DNA from 4 places in the Lysinibacillus sp. JNUCC-52 genome. Region 1 is predicted to be linked to each of the others. Evidence: a T-box and tRNA genes for the amino acid it is inferred to sense, from the RefSeq annotation. Region 1 holds a T-box; the other regions hold tRNA genes.
The links. A T-box is a leader RNA that pairs with one kind of tRNA and senses whether it is charged. The one in region 1 lies ahead of JNUCC52_RS20575 (valine--tRNA ligase), so its partner is inferred to be a tRNA-Val.

Region 1 (3,182 bases):
GCTTTTTAGAAGTTATAGCAGGTGGCTTAGCTGGACCTGTATTAAACCCTATCTTTAAGCCAATCGTTCCAAAAGCTACTCAAGTATTAACGGATCGCGTAGCTAATAAAATTAAAATGGTTAACGTATAATTATAAAAAGCATGCCTGATTTTAATTCGGGCATGCTTTTTATATGAACACTAACTTGCTAGTTGAGTAGTATATATTCCACTTGCCATTCATATGATGCAAAGGGAGGGATTATTATCGAACAGAAAACATGGAATATGCGTGAGACATTTTGTTTTCCAGGGTACGGTTGCCCAACAGAAATTGCGGCTGTGCAGATAAAGCCACAATGGCAGTCAATGCAATTAGAAGATTCGTTAAGATTAAATGGTATTTATCATATTACAGCACATGTACGCTTTGATTTTCAAGACATGCAAACATTTATGGATGCTGAAGATTTAATCCGTATTGATGCGCTTGATGTGCAAGGAGACACAGGTTATTTTGAGTATGCAGTCCCATTAAATGTCGATTTACCAAAAGAGGCTGCAATTGAGGACTTAATGATAAAAGACATTCGTCCGATTCTTACCAATCAAAAGTGTCAACTAGAATGGACAGTGACAAGTACGTTTAGCGAATCGACGCCAGTAGTCGAACAAGTCGATGCTGTTATAGAAAAACTTGTAGAAGCTACGCCCCAAGAATTAGTGGATGAGTCTACATTTGTTGCGCAATCTGTTCAAGTAAAGCAACCGACAACGATAGAAGCTAGTGCAGCAACTGCAAAACCGAAACAAGCTGCACCTGCCGAGCAAAAAATCGTCCTTAGAGAATCTTCAAGCCATACAGCTGTGAGAGAATCAAGTTCTTGGCATGAAGTACCGTCTATGATATGGGATTTAACAGAAGGTTATACACCACTTAAAGTTCGTGTATCAAATGATATCTTTCAAAAGTAAATAGCATAGAAGTAGTAAAAGTAATAAGATGAGAAGATCGCCAGAAGTTGGAATGATGATGACACGTATAAACTGAAAACCACAAATCGGTACAATAATTGTTCTACAATAAAAGCGGAATTGTCGTAGCCAAGGTGGTAAAAGCCAAGGGTTATACTTACGTCGTCGCATTTGAATAGTCACTTCCTTTTCTATTTACTTTTTAAGACTAGCTGAAATTAACGAAATCACTTGAAAAAATATATGAAATTGCGGTACAATGTGTAAAATCGAATATGGATGCTATGACAGGGAAGAGTAAATTATTTGTGCAATTATAGAGAGGAAACGGTAGCTGAAAAGTTTCTATTTGTGCGTAATTGAACGTAGCCCTTGAGCAGCTTTAGTGAACTAGTAGTAGTTAAAGCCGGTTAAACACCGTTAACGAATTGAGAGCCAGCTGTTATAAGCTTAAGTAAATCAAGCATATCATTATTTTGAAATGATAAGGGCATTTAGAGAGCACTTATTAAATGATGAATTGTGGGATGCAAAAGTACTAATCTTAAAATACTGGAATTAAAGGTGGTACCGCGAACTTAAACTCCTTCGTCCTTTTGTAGACGATAGGAGTTTTTTTATTTGCTAAAAAGATGTATAGGTTTTTTTAGTAAATAAGCCACGTGCAATTGTCACGGATTTATTTGGTGAGAATACACTGAAAAAATCAAGACGAGTGGTTATCTAGTTTGCCAAAGCTGACGTATGTCAAAAATTATTTACAACAGGAGGAGACAATATGACAGAAAACATTGCAATGCCAACGAAATATGATCCACAATCAATTGAAACAGGTCGCTATGAATGGTGGTTACAAGGTAAATTTTTCGAAGCACAACCTGAAAGCGGAAAAGAACCTTATTCCATCGTTATTCCACCGCCGAACGTAACAGGTAAATTACACCTTGGGCACGCATGGGATACAACGCTACAAGATATTTTAATCCGTATGAAGCGTATGCAAGGTTATGATGCACTTTGGTTACCAGGAATGGACCATGCAGGTATTGCAACTCAAGCAAAAGTAGAAGCAAAATTGCGTGAAGATAATATTACACGTTATGATTTAGGACGTGAAAAATTCCTAGAAAAAACGTGGGAGTGGAAAGAAGAGTATGCTGGACACATTCGCGCACAATGGGCGAAGCTTGGCCTTGCATTAGACTACTCTCGTGAACGTTTCACACTCGATGCAGGTCTATCAGATGCAGTTAAAACAGTATTCGTTCAATTATATGAAAAAGGCTTAATTTATCGCGGGGAGCGTATTATTAACTGGGATCCAGCAGCGAAAACAGCCTTATCTGATATTGAAGTAATCTATCAGGATGTTCAAGGTGCATTCTACCATATGAAATACCCGTTAGCAGATGGCTCAGGCTTTGTGGAAGTGGCAACAACTCGCCCCGAAACAATGCTAGGTGACTCTGGCGTAGCAGTTCACCCGAAAGATGAGCGTTATCAACATTTAATTGGTAAAACAGTTATTTTACCGATTGTCGGTCGTGAAATTCCAATCGTAGCAGATGATTATGTTGATATGGAATTCGGTACAGGCGTTGTAAAAATGACTCCAGCCCATGACCCGAACGACTTTGAAGTTGGTAACCGCCATAACTTAGAACGTATTCTTGTTATGAATGAAGATGGCACAATGAATGAACTTGCTGGTAAATATAATGGCATGGATCGTTTTGAATGTCGTAAACAAATCGTAGCAGATTTACAAGAAGCGGGTGTCTTAATTAACATTGAAGAGCATATGCACTCTGTAGGACACTCTGAACGTTCTGGTGCGGTTGTTGAACCTTACCTATCTGCACAATGGTTCGTTAAAATGCAACCACTTGCAGATGCTTCTTTAGAGCTTCAAAAAGATGAGGAAGGTAAAGTGAATTTTGTACCTTCTCGTTTTGAAAACACATATTCTCGTTGGATGGAGAATATCCGTGACTGGTGTATCTCTCGCCAACTATGGTGGGGACATCAAATTCCTGCCTGGTATCACAATGAAACAGGTGAGATTTACGTAGGGAAAGAAGCCCCTGCTGATGCAGAAAATTGGACACAAGATGAAGACGTATTAGATACATGGTTCTCATCTGCACTATGGCCGTTTTCTACAATGGGTTGGCCAGACGAGGCAAATGAAGAATATCAACGTTACTACCCAACAAGTACGCTTGTA
Region 2 (3,182 bases), 1.6 Mb from region 1:
ATTATAGTACCTGTGAAGATGCAGGTTACCCGCGACAGGACGGAAAGACCCCGTGGAGCTTTACTGTAGCCTGATATTGAATTTTGGTACAACTTGTACAGGATAGGTAGGAGCCAGAGATCTCGGAGCGCCAGCTTCGAAGGAGGCGTCGGTGGGATACTACCCTGGTTGTATTGAAATTCTAACCCATGCCCCTTAGCGGGGCAGGAGACAGTGTCAGGCGGACAGTTTGACTGGGGCGGTCGCCTCCTAAAAGGTAACGGAGGCGCCCAAAGGTTCCCTCAGAATGGTTGGAAATCATTCGTAGAGTGTAAAGGCACAAGGGAGCTTGACTGCGAGACCTACAAGTCGAGCAGGGTCGAAAGACGGGCTTAGTGATCCGGTGGTTCCGCATGGAAGGGCCATCGCTCAACGGATAAAAGCTACCCCGGGGATAACAGGCTTATCTCCCCCAAGAGTCCACATCGACGGGGAGGTTTGGCACCTCGATGTCGGCTCATCGCATCCTGGGGCTGTAGTCGGTCCCAAGGGTTGGGCTGTTCGCCCATTAAAGCGGTACGCGAGCTGGGTTCAGAACGTCGTGAGACAGTTCGGTCCCTATCCGTCGTGGGCGTAGGAAATTTGAGAGGAGCTGTCCTTAGTACGAGAGGACCGGGATGGACACACCGCTGGTGTACCAGTTGTCTTGCCAAAGGCATCGCTGGGTAGCTATGTGTGGACGGGATAAGTGCTGAAAGCATCTAAGCATGAAGCCCCCCTCAAGATGAGATTTCCCATTACGCAAGTAAGTAAGATCCCTCAAAGACGATGAGGTAGATAGGTTCGAGGTGGAAGTGTGGTGACACATGGAGCTGACGAATACTAATCGATCGAGGACTTAACCAAAAAAAGTTTGAAACATTCAATGAAACGTTTATCCAGTTTTGAGAGAATAAGTTCTTTCAACTGAATAAGTGAAGTGATGATGGCAAAGAGGTCACACCCGTTCCCATACCGAACACGGAAGTTAAGCTCTTTAGCGCCGATGGTAGTTGGGGGCTTCCCCCTGTGAGAGTAGGACGTCGCTTCGCTTGTTTTTTATGTGGAGGATTAGCTCAGCTGGGAGAGCATCTGCCTTACAAGCAGAGGGTCGGCGGTTCGAGCCCGTCATCCTCCACCATTTTAATATCAAAGTATTATATTGTCGCGGGGTGGAGCAGTGGTAGCTCGTCGGGCTCATAACCCGAAGGTCACAGGTTCAAATCCTGTCTCCGCAACCAAATTATGGTCCCGTGGTGTAGCGGTTAACATGCCTGCCTGTCACGCAGGAGATCGCCGGTTCGATCCCGGTCGGGACCGTCTTTTTTATTTGCCGGTGTAGCTCAGTTGGTAGAGCAACTGACTTGTAATCAGTAGGTCGTGGGTTCGACTCCTATCGCCGGCATCAGCCCTTGGAGGGGTAGCGAAGTGGCTAAACGCGGCGGACTGTAAATCCGCTCCTTAGGGTTCGGCGGTTCGAATCCGTCCCCCTCCACCAGTTTTTTATTTTAGGGGCATAGTTCAACGGTAGAATAGAGGTCTCCAAAACCTTTGGTGTGGGTTCGATTCCTACTGCCCCTGCCAAATTTTTTTAGATTAAACTACTGTTATAGTTCATATGGCGGTTGTGGCGAAGTGGTTAACGCATCGGATTGTGGTTCCGACATTCGTGGGTTCGATTCCCATCAGTCGCCCCATATAATTAATATTGGGGTATAGCCAAGCGGTAAGGCAACGGATTTTGATTCCGTCATGCCTAGGTTCGAATCCTAGTACCCCAGCCATTTTTCATTTATTAATAATATGAGCCATTAGCTCAGTTGGTAGAGCATCTGACTTTTAATCAGAGGGTCGAAGGTTCGAGTCCTTCATGGCTCATCATATTTGCGGGTGTGGCGGAATTGGCAGACGCACTAGACTTAGGATCTAGCGCCGCAAGGCGTGGGGGTTCGACTCCCTTCACCCGCACCATTTATTTTATTTACAAATTACATAATTGCCAGGATAAATAATCTTATGCACATGCGGAAGTAGTTCAGTGGTAGAACACCACCTTGCCAAGGTGGGGGTCGCGAGTTCGAACCTCGTCTTCCGCTCCAAATGTGCCGGGGTGGCGGAACTGGCAGACGCACAGGACTTAAAATCCTGCGGTAGGTGACTACCGTGCCGGTTCGATTCCGGCCCTCGGCACCATTTTTTAAATATTAAGCGCCCGTAGCTCAATTGGATAGAGCGTCTGACTACGGATCAGAAGGTTGTGGGTTCGACTCCTGCCGGGCGCGCCATAAAAAGATAAGATAGACAGTAACGGAATGTAGCTCAGCTTGGTAGAGCACTTGGTTTGGGACCAAGGGGTCGTAGGTTCGAATCCTGTCATTCCGACCATCTTTTAAAATTTGGGGCCTTAGCTCAGCTGGGAGAGCGCCTGCCTTGCACGCAGGAGGTCAGCGGTTCGATCCCGCTAGGCTCCACCATATTTATTTCCGGAGGTATACCCAAGTCTGGCTGAAGGGATCGGTCTTGAAAACCGACAGGCGGGTAACACCGCGCGGGGGTTCGAATCCCTCTACCTCCTCCATTTTCTTTTTTCGGGTCAGTAGCTCAGTTGGTAGAGCATTAGATTGAAGCTCTAAGTGTCGGCGGTTCGATTCCGTCCTGACCCACCATATGCGGGTGTAGTTTAATGGTAAAACCTCAGCCTTCCAAGCTGATGTCGTGAGTTCGATTCTCATCACCCGCTCCAAAGAGGGCCTATAGCTCAGCTGGTTAGAGCGCACGCCTGATAAGCGTGAGGTCGATGGTTCGAGTCCATTTAGGCCCATTAAAAAATTATTCCGAAGTAGCTCAGTTGGTAGTAGCACCTGACTGTTAATCAGGTTGTCGCAGGTTCGAGTCCTGCCTTCGGAGCCATGGCCCCTTGGTCAAGCGGTTAAGACACCGCCCTTTCACGGCGGTAACACGGGTTCGAATCCCGTAGGGGTCATCTAGTAAAGCATGTAGCATATTGTTGCTACATGCTTTTTCTTTGTAATTTTTTAAGCTATTCATTTAGTTTTTATAAAATTTTGATGGAGAATTTTTGACTATTGATTTAAATTTGAACAAAGTATTTCATATATAAAAGATGTATGTTTTCTAATGAATTTTTTCATGGAGAATTTATT
Region 3 (3,182 bases), 350 kb from region 1:
CTTGGAAGGCTGAGGTTTTACCATTAAACTACACCCGCGTATATGGTGGGTCAGGACGGAATCGAACCGCCGACACTTAGAGCTTCAATCTAATGCTCTACCAACTGAGCTACTGACCCATATACTTCTTACTAAGCTATCAACTTATTTAAAAAATGGCGGTCCCGACCGGGATCGAACCGGCGATCTCCTGCGTGACAGGCAGGCATGTTAACCGCTACACCACGGGACCATTTGGTTGCGGGGGCCGGATTTGAACCAACGACCTTCGGGTTATGAGCCCGACGAGCTACCACTGCTCCACCCCGCGAAAATACTATTTATTATATCGAGTTGTTAGCACACCATTTACTAAATAAAAACTGGAGGAGGTAGAGGGATTCGAACCCCCGCGCGGTGTTACCCGCCTGTCGGTTTTCAAGACCGATCCCTTCAGCCAGACTTGGGTATACCTCCGTAGTATATAAATGGTGGACCTTGCAGGACTCGAACCTGCGACCGGACGGTTATGAGCCGTCTGCTCTAACCAACTGAGCTAAAGGTCCTTTAAGATGGCGGCGGAGGGAGTCGAACCCACGACCTTTCGGGTATGAACCGAATGCTCTAGCCAGCTGAGCTACACCGCCAGGATCTTTATACTGGTTATAAATTATGGTGGAGCCTAGCGGGATCGAACCGCTGACCTCCTGCGTGCAAGGCAGGCGCTCTCCCAGCTGAGCTAAGGCCCCATAATTATATCTGTTAGGAAATGGTCGGGAAGACAGGATTCGAACCTGCGACCCCTTGGTCCCAAACCAAGTGCTCTACCAAGCTGAGCTACTTCCCGTTCATTTATTGGCGCGCCCGGCAGGAGTCGAACCCACAACCTTCTGATCCGTAGTCAGACGCTCTATCCAATTGAGCTACGGGCGCTTACTATTTAAAAAATGGTGCCGAGGGCCGGAATCGAACCGGCACGGTAGTCACCTACCGCAGGATTTTAAGTCCTGTGCGTCTGCCAGTTCCGCCACCCCGGCACATTTGGAGCGGAAGACGAGGTTCGAACTCGCGACCCCCACCTTGGCAAGGTGGTGTTCTACCACTGAACTACTTCCGCATGTGCATAAGATTATTTATCCTGGCAATTATGAAATTAAAAATAAATGGTGCGGGTGAAGGGAGTCGAACCCCCACGCCTCGCGGCGCTAGATCCTAAGTCTAGTGCGTCTGCCAATTCCGCCACACCCGCATATTATTGTTGGCAATTATAAAAATGGTGAGCCATGAAGGACTCGAACCTTCGACCCTCTGATTAAAAGTCAGATGCTCTACCAACTGAGCTAATGGCTCAAAAAATGGTGCCGGCTATAGGAATCGAACCCACGACCTACTGATTACAAGTCAGTTGCTCTACCTGCTGAGCTAAACCGGCATATGGTGGAGGATGACGGGCTCGAACCGCCGACCCTCTGCTTGTAAGGCAGATGCTCTCCCAGCTGAGCTAATCCTCCTGGGTATTATGCCTAGCGACGTCCTACTCTCACAGGGGGAAGCCCCCAACTACCATCGGCGCTAAAGAGCTTAACTTCCGTGTTCGGTATGGGAACGGGTGTGACCTCTTTGCCATCATCACTAGACTATGTTTGGTTTCTAATTTACTACATATTCATGAAACCTTTATGTATGTCGTTTTGAAGTTGTTTACCTGTCCTTCAAGACAAGAATTATTGTATAACGATTATCAACATATTGCAACCCTTTTTTATAAAAAAAAGAAATTATTACTTTTTGAAGATATTTTTGTTATGTGAGAGAAATTATCGCTCTGCTAATCATTATAGCAATTGTTTTTTCAAAAGAAAACATTTTATTAATAAAAATAAAAACTTTATCGTATAAGCACATAGTAAAAGCATGCTAAAGAAAACTAACAAACAAAACTACTACCCTTTTTGCAGTCTAGCGATACACAACAAGCGCGCATATTACGAATGTGCCTGTGTACAGTTTCCCCAATAGATTTTTATTTGAAACTACTTGGATAGATATTAGATAAAAACTTTAATATTCTACCCTTCAATGTATTTCCTAATCATATTTAAGAAAAGCCTTTGATTTTCACTGAAAGTGGGGACTCTAAGTGAAAATCTAAAGCTTTTTTATAAAATATTTTACTAACATTTATATTTCCGTTTAGTATTTTACAAAAACATTAGTAAGAGCAGCAACTAACTGATCAATTTCTTCAAATGATGTTGTTGGTCCAAAGGAAATTCTAAAAAATTGGCGTGCCTCCTCCATCGTATAGCCCATTGATAAAATTGCCTTTGTACCAGACTCACTGTGAATATCACAAGCACTCCCCGTTGAAATACAAATACCTGCTTCGTTTAATTTTAACAACACATATTGCCCCTCTACTTTTTCCATTATCAAGCCGCATATACTAGGCAGTTGATTGTTACATTCAATCAACTGACAAGTTGACGGTAAATTGTTTCGTAAATATTGGCGCAGTAATTCATAATGTTGACGCTCATATTGATAGTTTTCAATAGCTGTCGCAAATGCAACAATGGCAGGTGTATCTAATGTTCCTCCTCGTAAACCTCGTTCATGCGTTACACCAGGCGTTAATGCTGGAACTCGAATTTTCGGATTGATAAAAATAGCCCCACATCCTTTTGGTCCTCCTATTTTATGGGCTGAAACCGTTATCGCATCTACATTTGCACTAAATGAATATGTTGCTAGTTTACTAAATGACTGCACACAATCCACATGAAAAAATATATTTGCATTATTTGCTATTTCGACGATTTCCTCTACAGGTTGGATGGAACCTATTTCGGAATTTACATGCTGAATCGTTATTAATGCTGTATCTTCCCTTATTGCTTTTCGAACTTGTTCTACATCAATACACCCATTTAGCTGTAAAGGTAATTTCGTGATGGCAAACCCCATTTTTTCAAGTGTATTTAATGCTGCATGAACTGATGTATGTTCAGCCTGGGATGAAATAATATGCTTACCCTGTTTTGCAGCTAAAGCTAGTGACAAAATTGATAGTATATTTCCCTCTGTGCCGCTCCCAGTAAAAATTATCCCATTCCGTTCAACGCCGAGAGTTTTGGCTAGTACAGTTCTTGCCTGCTCCACAAAATAATTTGCTTGTCCTCCTAAATCGTGTAAGCTCGCAC
Region 4 (3,182 bases), 360 kb from region 1:
CAGCTGAGCTATAGGCCCATTTGGAGCGGGTGATGAGAATCGAACTCACGACATCAGCTTGGAAGGCTGAGGTTTTACCATTAAACTACACCCGCGTATATGGTGGGTCAGGACGGAATCGAACCGCCGACACTTAGAGCTTCAATCTAATGCTCTACCAACTGAGCTACTGACCCATATACTTCTTACTAAGTTATCAACTTATTTAAAAAATGGCGGTCCCGACCGGGATCGAACCGGCGATCTCCTGCGTGACAGGCAGGCATGTTAACCGCTACACCACGGGACCATTTGGTTGCGGGGGCCGGATTTGAACCAACGACCTTCGGGTTATGAGCCCGACGAGCTACCACTGCTCCACCCCGCGAAAATACTATTTATTATATCGAGTTGTTAGCACACCATTTACTAAATAAAAACTGGAGGAGGTAGAGGGATTCGAACCCCCGCGCGGTGTTACCCGCCTGTCGGTTTTCAAGACCGATCCCTTCAGCCAGACTTGGGTATACCTCCGTAGTATATAAATGGTGGACCTTGCAGGACTCGAACCTGCGACCGGACGGTTATGAGCCGTCTGCTCTAACCAACTGAGCTAAAGGTCCTTTAAGATGGCGGCGGAGGGAGTCGAACCCACGACCTTTCGGGTATGAACCGAATGCTCTAGCCAGCTGAGCTACACCGCCAGGATCTTTATACTGGTTATAAATTATGGTGGAGCCTAGCGGGATCGAACCGCTGACCTCCTGCGTGCAAGGCAGGCGCTCTCCCAGCTGAGCTAAGGCCCCATAATTATATGTGTTAGGAAATGGTCGGGAAGACAGGATTCGAACCTGCGACCCCTTGGTCCCAAACCAAGTGCTCTACCAAGCTGAGCTACTTCCCGTTCATTTATTGGCGCGCCCGGCAGGAGTCGAACCCACAACCTTCTGATCCGTAGTCAGACGCTCTATCCAATTGAGCTACGGGCGCTTACTATTTAAAAAATGGTGCCGAGGGCCGGAATCGAACCGGCACGGTAGTCACCTACCGCAGGATTTTAAGTCCTGTGCGTCTGCCAGTTCCGCCACCCCGGCACATTTGGAGCGGAAGACGAGGTTCGAACTCGCGACCCCCACCTTGGCAAGGTGGTGTTCTACCACTGAACTACTTCCGCATGTGCATAAGATTATTTATCCTGGCAATTATGAAATTAAAAATAAATGGTGCGGGTGAAGGGAGTCGAACCCCCACGCCTCGCGGCGCTAGATCCTAAGTCTAGTGCGTCTGCCAATTCCGCCACACCCGCATATTATTGTTGGCAATTATAAAAATGGTGAGCCATGAAGGACTCGAACCTTCGACCCTCTGATTAAAAGTCAGATGCTCTACCAACTGAGCTAATGGCTCAAAAAAATGGTGCCGGCTATAGGAATCGAACCCACGACCTACTGATTACAAGTCAGTTGCTCTACCTGCTGAGCTAAACCGGCATATGGTGGAGGATGACGGGCTCGAACCGCCGACCCTCTGCTTGTAAGGCAGATGCTCTCCCAGCTGAGCTAATCCTCCTGGGTATTATGCCTAGCGACGTCCTACTCTCACAGGGGGAAGCCCCCAACTACCATCGGCGCTAAAGAGCTTAACTTCCGTGTTCGGTATGGGAACGGGTGTGACCTCTTTGCCATCATCACTAGACTATTTACGGCTTTCAATATACATCGTATCTTGAAACCCTTAGGTTGAAAGTGTTATTCTTTCAAAACTGGATAAACGGTTCATTGAATGTTTCAAACTTTTTTGGTTAAGTCCTCGATCGATTAGTATTCGTCAGCTCCATGTGTCACCACACTTCCACCTCGAACCTATCTACCTCATCGTCTTTGAGGGATCTTACTTACTTGCGTAATGGGAAATCTCATCTTGAGGGGGGCTTCATGCTTAGATGCTTTCAGCACTTATCCCGTCCACACATAGCTACCCAGCGATGCCTTTGGCAAGACAACTGGTACACCAGCGGTGTGTCCATCCCGGTCCTCTCGTACTAAGGACAGCTCCTCTCAAATTTCCTACGCCCACGACGGATAGGGACCGAACTGTCTCACGACGTTCTGAACCCAGCTCGCGTACCGCTTTAATGGGCGAACAGCCCAACCCTTGGGACCGACTACAGCCCCAGGATGCGATGAGCCGACATCGAGGTGCCAAACCTCCCCGTCGATGTGGACTCTTGGGGGAGATAAGCCTGTTATCCCCGGGGTAGCTTTTATCCGTTGAGCGATGGCCCTTCCATGCGGAACCACCGGATCACTAAGCCCGTCTTTCGACCCTGCTCGACTTGTAGGTCTCGCAGTCAAGCTCCCTTGTGCCTTTACACTCTACGAATGATTTCCAACCATTCTGAGGGAACCTTTGGGCGCCTCCGTTACCTTTTAGGAGGCGACCGCCCCAGTCAAACTGTCCGCCTGACACTGTCTCCTGCCCCGCTAAGGGGCATGGGTTAGAATTTCAATACAACCAGGGTAGTATCCCACCGACGCCTCCTTCGAAGCTGGCGCTCCGAGATCTCTGGCTCCTACCTATCCTGTACAAGTTGTACCAAAATTCAATATCAGGCTACAGTAAAGCTCCACGGGGTCTTTCCGTCCTGTCGCGGGTAACCTGCATCTTCACAGGTACTATAATTTCACCGAGTCTCTCGTTGAGACAGTGCCCAGATCGTTACGCCTTTCGTGCGGGTCGGAACTTACCCGACAAGGAATTTCGCTACCTTAGGACCGTTATAGTTACGGCCGCCGTTTACTGGGGCTTCAATTCGCAGCTTCGCTTGCGCTAACCACTCCTCTTAACCTTCCAGCACCGGGCAGGCGTCAGCCCCTATACGTCACCTTACGGTTTTGCAGAGACCTGTGTTTTTGCTAAACAGTCGCCTGGGCCTATTCACTGCGGCTCTCGTGCGCTTGCACGCTCAAGAGCACCCCTTCTCCCGAAGTTACGGGGTCATTTTGCCGAGTTCCTTAACGAGAGTTCTCTCGCACACCTTAGGATTCTCTCCTCGACTACCTGTGTCGGTTTGCGGTACGGGCACCTCTCACCTCGATAGAGGCTTTTCTTGGCAGTGTGAAATCAGGAACTTCGTCCATACGGACTCGCCATCACAGCTCAACGTTACAGTGTGCGGATTTGCCTACACACACGCCTTACTG

Region 2: it has a tRNA-Val gene. The T-box ahead of JNUCC52_RS20575 (valine--tRNA ligase) is inferred to sense a tRNA for this amino acid. The anticodon was not compared.
Region 3: it has a tRNA-Val gene. The T-box ahead of JNUCC52_RS20575 (valine--tRNA ligase) is inferred to sense a tRNA for this amino acid. The anticodon was not compared.
Region 4: it has a tRNA-Val gene. The T-box ahead of JNUCC52_RS20575 (valine--tRNA ligase) is inferred to sense a tRNA for this amino acid. The anticodon was not compared.

The regions. Positions count from the first base shown of each region.
Region 1 covers NZ_CP065546.1:4,158,496-4,161,677, forward strand. Annotated here, with positions in the region: gene JNUCC52_RS20565 (SRPBCC family protein) at 1-131, shown strand, start outside; gene JNUCC52_RS20570 (valyl-tRNA synthetase) at 269-955, shown strand; gene JNUCC52_RS23240 (YszA family small membrane protein) at 932-1,126, opposite strand; T-box leader at 1,231-1,554, shown strand; gene JNUCC52_RS20575 (valine--tRNA ligase) at 1,734-3,182, shown strand, end outside.
Region 2 covers NZ_CP065546.1:2,530,316-2,533,497, reverse strand. Annotated here, with positions in the region: rRNA gene JNUCC52_RS12585 (23S ribosomal RNA) at 1-885, shown strand, start outside; rRNA gene rrf (5S ribosomal RNA) at 955-1,070, shown strand; tRNA gene JNUCC52_RS12575 (tRNA-Val) at 1,084-1,159, shown strand; tRNA gene JNUCC52_RS12570 (tRNA-Met) at 1,185-1,259, shown strand; tRNA gene JNUCC52_RS12565 (tRNA-Asp) at 1,266-1,338, shown strand; tRNA gene JNUCC52_RS12560 (tRNA-Thr) at 1,351-1,423, shown strand; tRNA gene JNUCC52_RS12555 (tRNA-Tyr) at 1,433-1,516, shown strand; tRNA gene JNUCC52_RS12550 (tRNA-Trp) at 1,529-1,602, shown strand; tRNA gene JNUCC52_RS12545 (tRNA-His) at 1,640-1,715, shown strand; tRNA gene JNUCC52_RS12540 (tRNA-Gln) at 1,728-1,802, shown strand; tRNA gene JNUCC52_RS12535 (tRNA-Lys) at 1,824-1,896, shown strand; tRNA gene JNUCC52_RS12530 (tRNA-Leu) at 1,905-1,989, shown strand; tRNA gene JNUCC52_RS12525 (tRNA-Gly) at 2,043-2,117, shown strand; tRNA gene JNUCC52_RS12520 (tRNA-Leu) at 2,123-2,211, shown strand; tRNA gene JNUCC52_RS12515 (tRNA-Arg) at 2,227-2,303, shown strand; tRNA gene JNUCC52_RS12510 (tRNA-Pro) at 2,327-2,403, shown strand; tRNA gene JNUCC52_RS12505 (tRNA-Ala) at 2,417-2,492, shown strand; tRNA gene JNUCC52_RS12500 (tRNA-Ser) at 2,504-2,596, shown strand; tRNA gene JNUCC52_RS12495 (tRNA-Phe) at 2,609-2,684, shown strand; tRNA gene JNUCC52_RS12490 (tRNA-Gly) at 2,688-2,761, shown strand; tRNA gene JNUCC52_RS12485 (tRNA-Ile) at 2,766-2,839, shown strand; tRNA gene JNUCC52_RS12480 (tRNA-Asn) at 2,852-2,928, shown strand; tRNA gene JNUCC52_RS12475 (tRNA-Glu) at 2,930-3,001, shown strand.
Region 3 covers NZ_CP065546.1:3,803,683-3,806,864, reverse strand. Annotated here, with positions in the region: tRNA gene JNUCC52_RS18900 (tRNA-Gly) at 1-38, opposite strand, end outside; tRNA gene JNUCC52_RS18895 (tRNA-Phe) at 44-119, opposite strand; tRNA gene JNUCC52_RS18890 (tRNA-Asp) at 157-232, opposite strand; tRNA gene JNUCC52_RS18885 (tRNA-Met) at 236-310, opposite strand; tRNA gene JNUCC52_RS18880 (tRNA-Ser) at 364-456, opposite strand; tRNA gene JNUCC52_RS18875 (tRNA-Ile) at 469-545, opposite strand; tRNA gene JNUCC52_RS18870 (tRNA-Met) at 553-626, opposite strand; tRNA gene JNUCC52_RS18865 (tRNA-Ala) at 653-728, opposite strand; tRNA gene JNUCC52_RS18860 (tRNA-Pro) at 750-826, opposite strand; tRNA gene JNUCC52_RS18855 (tRNA-Arg) at 836-912, opposite strand; tRNA gene JNUCC52_RS18850 (tRNA-Leu) at 928-1,016, opposite strand; tRNA gene JNUCC52_RS18845 (tRNA-Gly) at 1,022-1,096, opposite strand; tRNA gene JNUCC52_RS18840 (tRNA-Leu) at 1,144-1,228, opposite strand; tRNA gene JNUCC52_RS18835 (tRNA-Lys) at 1,254-1,329, opposite strand; tRNA gene JNUCC52_RS18830 (tRNA-Thr) at 1,336-1,411, opposite strand; tRNA gene JNUCC52_RS18825 (tRNA-Val) at 1,415-1,490, opposite strand; rRNA gene rrf (5S ribosomal RNA) at 1,501-1,616, opposite strand; gene JNUCC52_RS18815 (cysteine desulfurase family protein) at 2,173-3,182, opposite strand, start outside.
Region 4 covers NZ_CP065546.1:3,796,406-3,799,587, reverse strand. Annotated here, with positions in the region: tRNA gene JNUCC52_RS18780 (tRNA-Ile) at 1-18, opposite strand, end outside; tRNA gene JNUCC52_RS18775 (tRNA-Gly) at 22-95, opposite strand; tRNA gene JNUCC52_RS18770 (tRNA-Phe) at 101-176, opposite strand; tRNA gene JNUCC52_RS18765 (tRNA-Asp) at 214-289, opposite strand; tRNA gene JNUCC52_RS18760 (tRNA-Met) at 293-367, opposite strand; tRNA gene JNUCC52_RS18755 (tRNA-Ser) at 421-513, opposite strand; tRNA gene JNUCC52_RS18750 (tRNA-Ile) at 526-602, opposite strand; tRNA gene JNUCC52_RS18745 (tRNA-Met) at 610-683, opposite strand; tRNA gene JNUCC52_RS18740 (tRNA-Ala) at 710-785, opposite strand; tRNA gene JNUCC52_RS18735 (tRNA-Pro) at 807-883, opposite strand; tRNA gene JNUCC52_RS18730 (tRNA-Arg) at 893-969, opposite strand; tRNA gene JNUCC52_RS18725 (tRNA-Leu) at 985-1,073, opposite strand; tRNA gene JNUCC52_RS18720 (tRNA-Gly) at 1,079-1,153, opposite strand; tRNA gene JNUCC52_RS18715 (tRNA-Leu) at 1,201-1,285, opposite strand; tRNA gene JNUCC52_RS18710 (tRNA-Lys) at 1,311-1,386, opposite strand; tRNA gene JNUCC52_RS18705 (tRNA-Thr) at 1,394-1,469, opposite strand; tRNA gene JNUCC52_RS18700 (tRNA-Val) at 1,473-1,548, opposite strand; rRNA gene rrf (5S ribosomal RNA) at 1,559-1,674, opposite strand; rRNA gene JNUCC52_RS18690 (23S ribosomal RNA) at 1,777-3,182, opposite strand, start outside.